Regions from separate parts of the Shewanella sp. SG44-6 genome, predicted to be linked through region 1. Evidence: predicted binding sites of a transcription regulator. Region 1 holds the regulator's gene; each other region holds the start of a gene.
The links. Region 1 encodes LexA, which represses DNA repair genes until DNA is damaged. Its sites were predicted from a motif close to TACTGTATNNNNATACAGTA; they were not measured.

Region 1 (3,294 bases):
ATTATCAAAATCTGTCTCTGATAATGCTTGCACCACAATTGGCATAAATCCATGGTCTTTACCGCACAATTCGGCACATTGGCCACGATAAATTCCTGGCTTATCAATGCGGGTCCATGCTTCATTAATAAAGCCTGGATTGGCATCTTTTTTAACCGCAAAAGCCGGAACCCACCATGAGTGGATCACATCATCTGATGTCATTAAAAAACGCACTTTTTGGTTAATGGGCAGTACGAGTGGTTTATCGACTTCAAGAAGATAATGCTCTCCTTTAGCCTCTATGCCATCGATTTGATCTCTGGGGGTCGATAATGTGCTGTAAAATTCGATGTCTTTATCAAAATAGCTGTAATGCCATTTCCACTGCGACCCAGTAATTTTGATGGTGAGATCCGCATTGCTGGGATCTTCCATGGCAATTAAGGTTTTAGTGGCTGGAATAGCCATGGCGATTAAGATAATGAAAGGAATGACGGTCCAAGCTATTTCCACTTTAGTACTTTCGTGAAAATTTGCCGCAACAGCGCCTTTTGATTTGCGATGGTAAATCATTGAATAAATCATGATCCCAAACACCACTAACCCAATGGCACAACAGATATAAAGTATCGTCATGTGGAGGCCATAAACCTTACCACTGATATCTGTCACGCCTTGAGTCATGTTGAGGGACATTTCTGATGCCCCAAGCGGAAGTGCTATAAACACCACCAGTAAACAATACCACCATTGCTTCACAAGACTGCTCCTCTGTTCATTGCAAATAGCAATTACAAAGAAAAGTCACACAGTAATTCTCTGCTCTATGCAAACTTTTCGGTTCCCGAAAAAAGTTTGATGACCTCAAAGTACCTTGGTGGCAGTAAACAGGTTGTTTACGGTTTTATTATTAGCGGTGCACCACGCTTGTACCTACTACTGAACTTATCAATATTGAGTTGGCTCATTTGTCTGAAAGTAATCTTAATCACTGTCATTCACGTCCAATTAAAGATGAATAATATTTCATCCTTGGGAACAACATTAGCTGTAGATTAAACATTGATCAAGATCACTTTGTTGGCTAATTGACTGAAAAAAGATGAAAAAAAAGCCCTGAATTCAATACAGGGCTTGGTAAGTAAGGGTTAATGCTTAGTGAAATGAGCAAAAATTACTTGTTCCATTTATTAATGTAGGGCTAACAAGTTGATGTTTGTGAGGTAAGTGAGCATTCACATCCTCAATTACCACACCTAAAGCCCGTGCACTTTTAGCTACAATTTCTAATCGACGACTATCACGAGCGTCAAGTGAGCTTGTCCAAGTGACGACAGCACTTGATGTTCCACTGGTAAGCGCTTTTTCCATCGCCCATAAGGTTTCGACTTCGTCTTTAGTGTGCACCAGTAAAATACGGTCCATTCTCACGCCAGCATTTGCCAGCATATGTTTATAGCCAATGTGTGGTGGGCTAATTAACACAATCCATCGACCTTGTTGGCTCAATGTGGCGAGTTGACTACACAATTGGCTCAACTCAGCTTCACCTTGGGTGACTGTTTGTAATGTGCGAATGGTTTGGTTGCCATGCAATTCTGTTTCAGCTAAATCTACCCATAAGCCTGGGTGACGTGGCGCGATGCCCATTAGTTTGTTCATAACCAATCTCCATTACGGATAACGCCAACGGCAAGCCCTTCGATGGTTAGGCTTTGGCAACTTAAATCAACTTTAATCGGGGTGTAATCGTCATTTTCTGCGTGCAGATAAATCACATTACCTTTTTGTTCAAATCGTTTTACGGTGACGTCATCATCAACACGCGCCACCACAACTTGGCCATTACGTGCTTGTTGCATTTTATGAACCGCGAGTAAGTCGCCTTCTAAAATACCGATGTTCTTCATGCTGTCACCACGAACGCGCAACAGAAAGTCTGCGGCAGGTTTAAACATGCTCGGGTCGACTTGATAATACTGTTCAACGTGCTCTTGAGCCAAAATAGGCTCACCAGCTGCAACTTGTCCAATCAGAGGCAAACCGGTTTCAATCTGTTCTTCATGAGGTAAGCGAATACCTCGAGAGGTTCCAGGCATGATCTCGATAAAGCCTTTTTTGGCTAATGCTTTTAAATGCTCTTCGGCAGCATTAGCACTTTTAAAGCCAAGACGTTTCGCAATTTCAGCACGAGTGGGTGGCATACCTGTTTCGGCGATATTGTTTTTAATTAAGTCTAATATTTCTGCTTGGCGCGGCGTTAACGGTCTCATGATGATTCCTGTCTTTTTATACAGTGACTGTCATTATATACAGTGTTTGTGTTCGTGCAAGTATTAACCAACTATTTTTTGTGTTTTATTGGTTTTTTGTAACTTAAATTAATGTTTTTATTCGTTATTATATATGTTTTATCTTGCACTATGTCTTAAAGTGAGAGCTTACACGTAAAGATAAGTCGGCCAGATAGTGTAAGCAGGGTGGTTTCTGGTATCCTATACGACAATATTACAATGGCTTATGTTGCGAAAATAACCATGTCAAAACCAGATTCAATATTTTTACAAGCATTAAAATGGGTTCAAAAATGGATGGTACAGACCATTGTGGTGCCCCATGATCCGTTTGATGACCTCAATATAGATCCGACCAAGCCCTTGGTTTATTTGATGAAAACGGAATCTATTAGTGATATTGCCGCCTTGAGCGAAATCACTGAAGGATTTGGTATGCCAAGTCCTTATGAGCCGTTACAGCTTGATGGTTTAAGAGTGCCTCGAGTGGTGTGTTTAGAGGGGCGTAAACCTCTATTTGGTAAACGTGAAAGTGGTGAGAAGTTCCTTAATTATTTTACCCGTTTATTATCGCTTCATAGTGAGAATGCTGACCTCGATATTCAATTAGTGCCAGTTTGTCTTTATTGGGGACGTACTCCTGGTAAGGAAGAAGACAGCATGAAAGCGGCTGTTTTTGAAAGAGAAAACCCAACTTGGTTACGTAAGTGGCTGATGATTTTATTTTTAGGGCGACATAATTTTGTGCAGTTTTCTAATGCGTTATCGCTGCGCCATATGGCTGATGAGCACGGTACAGATAAAAGAATTGCGCATAAATTAACTCGTGTCGCGCGAGTACATTTCCGTCGCCAACGTAAAGTTATGACAGGGCCACAATTACCTAATCGTCAAATGCTATTTGCCTCTTTATTAAAGTCAGATTCAATTAAAAAGGCTATTGAAGAAGAGGCGGTCAACAAAAAAGTATCTCCTGAAAAAGCCCGTGAAACTGCGATTGAATACCTTGATGAAATTG
Region 2 (3,294 bases), on a different contig from region 1:
GTTGCGGTGGTTTAGGTGTTTTAGGTATAGAGAAAGCCTGTGACTGTGATGATCCATGTGATAAACGCAAACGCCGTATGGAAAAAGAGCAAGCTCGAAATAAGTTGCTTAACCAAAATCGCATTATTTAACCTCGTTAATTATTTTAAGCTTAGGTTATTTCACTAATGCTTTGTAAAGAGCCTTCATTTTGAAGGCTTTTTTTATGCTTGAGTATTGCTGGTCAGTTACAAAGCTTAGTTATAATGATAATGGTTATCAATTGTAAGTGTGTGAAAATAAAGGATAATTTGCATTTTACCCTATAGTGTTTTATTCTGTTTGTAATTGATCAAGATCACATTACTTCTCGAGGACACTACTATGAAAGGTCATCCTAAAGTCATCAGCCAACTCAATCGTGTACTTACTTGTGAGCTGACCGCTATTAACCAATACTTTTTACATGCTCGTATGTTTAAGCATTGGGGATTGGAAAAGCTTAATGAGAAAGAATATAAAAAATCGATTGAAGACATGAAGCATGCTGACAAGCTGATTGAACGTGTATTGTTTCTTGAAGGTTTACCTAACCTACAACAGTTAGATAAATTGCGTATTGGTGAACATGCTGAAGAAATGCTTAGCTGCGATCTCACTGCGATAACGGAACAAATTGCCATTTTGCGTGAAGCCATTAAGGTATGCGAAACTCAGCAAGATTATGTTAGTCGCGATTTAATGGAAGATTTACTCGAAGATGAAGAAGAGCATTTAGATTGGATTGAATCACAACAAGAGCTCATCACTCAAACGGGTATTCAAAATTACCTTCAATCACAAATTAACGATTAATAGGACATTATTATGAAAGGTCATCCAGAAGTCATCGATGCGCTCAATAGTTTATTAACCGGCGAATTATCTGCTATGGATCAATATTTTGTCCATGCTCACATGTATGAGGATTGGGGATTTAACGAACTTTATACCCGTATTCTACATGAATCAGACGATGAAAAATTACATGCAGCTAAGTTGATCCAACGTATTTTATTTTTAGAAGGCACTCCAGATGTTGCCAGTCGTGAAGCGCTCAACATAGGTAAAGATGTGCAACAAATGCTACAAAATGATCTTGCATATGAATACCATGTGGCTGATCATTTACGTAAGGTTATCGGCTTATGTGAGCAAAAGGCTGATTACCAAACCCGTGAAATTTTAGAGGTGTTATTAGATGACACTGAATCTGATCATATGTATTGGTTAGAAAAGCAATTAGGTCTTATTGAACGTATTGGTTTACAGAACTATTTACAGACTAAAATGTAACGACTTAGTCGACACGTTACATGTTAGTAAAGCCCAACTCAGTTTGGGCTTTTTTGTGTTCGTGAGACAATGATTGAATACTGTTTTTATATACAGTATCATTGTTTTTAATTGAGTAAATGATGATGGTTATAGAATGCGTAAAATCATTCACATCGATATGGATTGTTATTTTGCTGCAGTAGAAATGCGAGATTTTCCTGAATTACGAGGAAAGCCCATTGCTGTTGGCGGCAGAAGTGATCGTCGCGGTGTGATAAGTACCTGCAGTTATGAGGCCCGCAAATTTGGCGTGCGAAGTGCTATGTCTAGTTATCATGCACTGCAGCTGTGCCCGCAGTTAATTTTAGTGCCAGGGCGCATGGATGTATATAAATCGGTGTCTGTGCAAATACGTGAGATCTTTCATCGATACACAGATCTTGTCGAACCCTTGTCTCTAGACGAAGCTTATCTTGATGTGACTGATTGCGATGCTCACCAAGGCAGCGCCACGTTAATTGCCAAGGCTATTCGAAATGATATATTTGAGACCACAGGTTTAACCGCCTCAGCGGGTATTGCACCGATTAAGTTTTTAGCTAAAATCGCTTCCGATTTAAATAAACCCAACGGCCAATATGTCATCACTCCTAATCAAATTAGTGATTTTGTAAAAGATCTTCCTCTGAGTAAAATTCCTGGCGTCGGTAAAGTCACTTCAAAAAAGTTAGCTGATATTGGCTTAACCACCTGCTACGACGTGCAACAGTATCCAAAAGCGCAATTAATTGAGGTATTTGGCAAATTTGGTCATGTATTAGCTGAGCGATCACAAGGGATAGATCCAAGACAAATTAGTCCGCATCGGGTACGAAAGTCTGTTGGGGTTGAAACTACGTTAGCCAAAGACATTTTTACCTTAGAGCAATGTCGTCAAGTATTACCACAGCTGATTCAAGAACTGAGTGCTCGGGTTCATCGCAGTGCTAAAGATAGACAGATCCACAAGCAAGTTGTGAAGCTGAAATTTAATGATTTTAAACAGACCACCATCGAACATCGCAGTGATGAAATGTCGATTAATTTGTTTCATGATTTACTGCAACAGGCTTTGCTGCGCAGCCAAGGGCGAGGTATTCGCTTATTGGGGGTTAGTGTTGGTTTAGCTGATACAACATTGGCTGTTACAGATAATCCAGTGGCACATATTACTCAGCTTGATTTGCAGTTTTAAAGGTTAGAGTTGCAATGAAAAACGCTCAAGTCTAAAACTAAAAAACGACATTTCTGTCGTTTTTTGGTTTTACGCATAAATCATCGCTACTGATTACGCTTCTTTAGCTGGAATACGCTCTAATACGGCAAGTAGCAATTCCCAGTACTGACCAACAGTGGTGATGTTGACCATTTCATCAGGGCTATGTGGATAGCGAATAGTCGGCCCAATAGAGACCATGTCCATTAGTGGATAAGGCTCTTTAAATAAACCACATTCTAGACCTGCATGGATAACCATCACGGTTGGATCTTTTTTATAAATATCGTTATAGGTGTCTCGCACAATTGCCATTACAGGTGAGCTAGTATCTGGTTTCCAACCCGGGTAAGCACCGCTTAAATCAATGCTAGCACCCGATAGGTTTGATAGTGCGGTTAGCATACCGGTGACTTCTTCACGACCTGAATCAATTAATGAACGAATAAGGCATAATATTTCTACGCTTTCATCTTCAGTGCTGATAACGCCTATATTTAGTGATGTTTCAGTGACGCCTTCCACTTCATCACTCATGCGCATTACACCATTAGGGCAAGCATGTAATAAGTCGATTAAGGTATTTTGCGCTTCTTCGCCCATGACTTTGGTGGGTGCATCTATGGTGGCTAAGCTCAGTAGCATGCCTGGGTCTGCAACGGCTAATTCTTCACGAACTAGGGCTTGGAACGATTCAATGGCTTGCTTTAGTGCGTCAATATTTTCTACTGGTAGCATAAATT
Region 3 (3,294 bases), on a different contig from region 1:
TGATAAAAAACCGATAATTGGACCTTAATCGTTAGTTATCTGGTGCAAATAGACTCTTTCTTTGGTTTGAAGGCGGTAAGTGCATTTTTACTGAACTTGAAATATTGTCATCAGCAAAAGTATTACAGGTCAGTTTGAGCCAAAAAGTAAAAAATAAACACTCGTTTAACTTTAGCCTAATTGCATCCTCCTAGCAAAACGCAGTAAAGTGACCATATTGTCATTTTGTTAAGGAATTGCGTGGGATGTCCAGTATTCTTACCCCGCTAATCGCTGTATTTATCATTATGCTGCTTGGCAGTATTGTACAAAAATTGAGATTTTTGCCAGCCGACACCGATCTGATCCTCAATCAATTTGTCTACTACATTGCCTTTCCGGCAATTTTACTGATTGTATTAGCTGAAACACGAATTGAAGACATTATTCAATGGGGCTTTATTGGTGGCTTTAGTTTGGCGATGATCATTACCTATGCATTGGTGATTGCTGTGTCATTGTGGCGCAAACCTAAGCAGCAAGCCGTTGCGGCAATGCGCGCCTTAAATGCCACCTTTGGCAATACTGCATTTATTGGTATTCCATTACTGAGCTTATTATTTCCAGGTAACAAAATCGCCTTAGTTGCAGCTGCCATTGCCAGCTTACTGTCGGTGTTTATGTTTGCCTTTGCCTTGGTCTCTATTGAACTGGCCAGCCGTGACAAAAAATCAACTGATCATGCCATCGTCATCATGGCGAATGCACTATGCAAAAATCCGATTGTACTGGGCAGCGTCATTGGTATCAGCCTATCGGCATTGCATATTACCTTACCAGAGAGTCTGGCATTAGTACTGCATCAAATAGGCAATACCTCAAGCCCTTGTGCACTATTTGCCATCGGAATGGTACTTGCTAAAGCGTTACGACATCAATCGTTCGCAAAAATGTTCAGTCTCGGACTTATAATAGAACTCAGTTTCATTAACTTACTCAAGTTATTTGTTCAGCCCTTAATTGCCTTTGGATTACTCAAATTCTTTGGCGTAGAGCATCAACTACTGATTATGGGAGTACTTTTAGCAGCCTTACCAACGGCAGCAAGCGTATATCTATTGGCTGAACGATACCAAATTAATGCCAATGGAAGTGCTCAAGGGATTTTATATGGCACATTAATCACCTTTATCAGTTTGCCTATAATAGAAACACTTTTAAAATCCATTGCTTAATGTTCAACCGACTCTCGACGATAAAATAGTCACTAATAATTTTACCTCAACCACTTTACTGTATATAAAATCAGTATATACTGTTTATCAATACAGTGGTTTGGTCGTTTATTGACAGGAATTCATTATGCTTTGCCAACTCAGCATCAATAATTTTGCTATCGTGCGTTTTTTAGAACTCGATTTTAAAGCCGGTATGACAAGCATCACCGGCGAAACTGGTGCAGGTAAATCGATTGCAATCGATGCACTTGGGTTATGTCTTGGTAATCGTAGTGATGCCAATACTGTCAGACCTGGCGCCAGTAAAACCGAAGTGAGTGCAAGGTTTACCCTTGTCGATGTGCCTTTAGCTAAACGTTGGCTTGAAGATAGCGATCTCGATGCTGAAGATGAATGCATATTGCGTCGAACCATTAGCAGTGATGGCCGCTCAAGAGCCTACATTAATGGTAATCCAGTTCCTGTGACACAATTAAAAGCCATCGGCCAGTTATTGATTGGTATTCACGGCCAACATGCTCATCACGCTATGCTCAAAAGCGAACATCAATTAAACCTACTCGACAACTATGCAAATCACAGACTACTACTCGATAGTGTCAGTGCCAGCTACCAACGCTGCAAGCAAGTTGAAAACGAGCTGAAGGATCTTGAGCAAGCTCAGCATGAGCGTATTTCTCGTCAACAGTTACTCCAATATCAAGTTGAAGAGCTTAATGAATTCAACTTAGGCTTAGATGAGTTTGATGAAATAGAACAAGAACACAAACGCTTAGCCAATGGCACAGATCTAATTGAACGTTGCCAAGCGGGCTTGCATTTATTGACCGAAAATGATGATGCTAATATCGAATCACTACTCAATAAAGTGGCCACTATTGCAGATACGCTTCAAGGCTACGATGAATCACTTAGCCCGATTAGCACGATGATCAATGATGCATTAATTCAAGTACAAGAAAGCGCTAGCGAAATTGAGAGTTATTTAAGTAGTTTAGAGCTTGATCCTGAACATTTCGCCTATTTAGAAAAACGCCTATCAATGGCAATGCAATTGGCGCGCAAGCATCATGTGAGTGCTGACAAGCTAGCGCTACATCATCAAGCGCTTATGAGTGAATTAGCCGAACTTGCTGACGATGAAACTAAATTAGATGAAATAAGACAACAACTTGCAGACACCAGAAATGCTTATCTAACCAATGCACAAAAACTCAGCCAAAGCCGCAGCCGTTATGCCAAGGAATTAGATAAGTTAGTCACTCAATCTATTCATGAACTCAACATGCCTAAGGGTAAGTTTACCATTCAGATTAATCATAATCCGCACAACATTTCAGTTAATGGCTGCGATAACATTGAGTTTATGGTGACCACTAACCCAGGACAACCATTGCAACCGATCTCAAAAGTCGCCTCTGGCGGTGAGCTATCGCGCATTGGATTGGGGATTCAAGTGATCACGGCGAAAAAAGTTGCCACTCCAACATTAATATTTGATGAAGTTGATGTGGGTATTTCAGGTCCAACAGCCTCTGTCGTCGGACGCATGTTACGCAGTCTTGGCGAGTCAACCCAAGTGTTATGCGTCACCCATTTGCCGCAAGTTGCGGGTAATGGTCATCAGCACATGTTTGTGAATAAATTTAATAAAGGTGGCAACACAGAAACGACCATGCAGGCCTTGGATAAAGAGCAACGGGTGAATGAACTTGCACGCTTATTGGGTGGCGATGTCATAACCGAAAACACCTTAGCTAACGCCCGTGAACTATTGCAATAATCGTTACGCACTTATAAAAAGTAAATCAATATGTTAACGTAAAGTTAACATGGATTTACGGATAAATCATAATGATCAAAGTAATAAAGGGCTTGGGTGTTGTTGTCGGACTAATTTGCAGCTTATTAGTATTTATTGTTGTCTGTTTAGTGGCCATTAACGCTACAGACAGAACAAAGTCACCTAACACGCTTTTAGTTGAAACTTGGTTAAAACAACAATCGATTGACCCTGCCCAAAATGGTTTTGTATATTTGCAAGCTTTTAGCGGCACTATTGAGGATGTAACGGCTA

Region 2: dinB (DNA polymerase IV) is a predicted target of LexA. The motif match lies at 1,393-1,412, and genes of this name have one in related genera.
Region 3: recN (DNA repair protein RecN) is a predicted target of LexA. The motif match lies at 1,293-1,312, and genes of this name have one in related genera.

The regions. Positions count from the first base shown of each region.
Region 1 is NZ_JACJER010000138.1:3,887-7,180, forward strand. It holds gene coxB (cytochrome c oxidase subunit II) at 1-741, opposite strand, end outside; gene H5185_RS18540 (cell division inhibitor SulA) at 1,138-1,644, opposite strand; gene lexA (transcriptional repressor LexA) at 1,641-2,255, opposite strand; gene plsB (glycerol-3-phosphate 1-O-acyltransferase PlsB) at 2,520-3,294, shown strand, end outside.
Region 2 is NZ_JACJER010000014.1:45,768-49,061, forward strand. It holds partial or broken gene nqrM ((Na+)-NQR maturation NqrM) at 1-131, shown strand, start outside; gene bfr (bacterioferritin) at 364-834, shown strand; gene bfr (bacterioferritin) at 847-1,314, shown strand; gene dinB (DNA polymerase IV) at 1,451-2,530, shown strand; gene H5185_RS04495 (aminoacyl-histidine dipeptidase) at 2,624-3,294, opposite strand, start outside.
Region 3 is NZ_JACJER010000015.1:28,928-32,221, forward strand. It holds gene H5185_RS04640 (AEC family transporter) at 246-1,214, shown strand; gene recN (DNA repair protein RecN) at 1,342-3,000, shown strand; gene H5185_RS04650 (hypothetical protein) at 3,072-3,294, shown strand, end outside.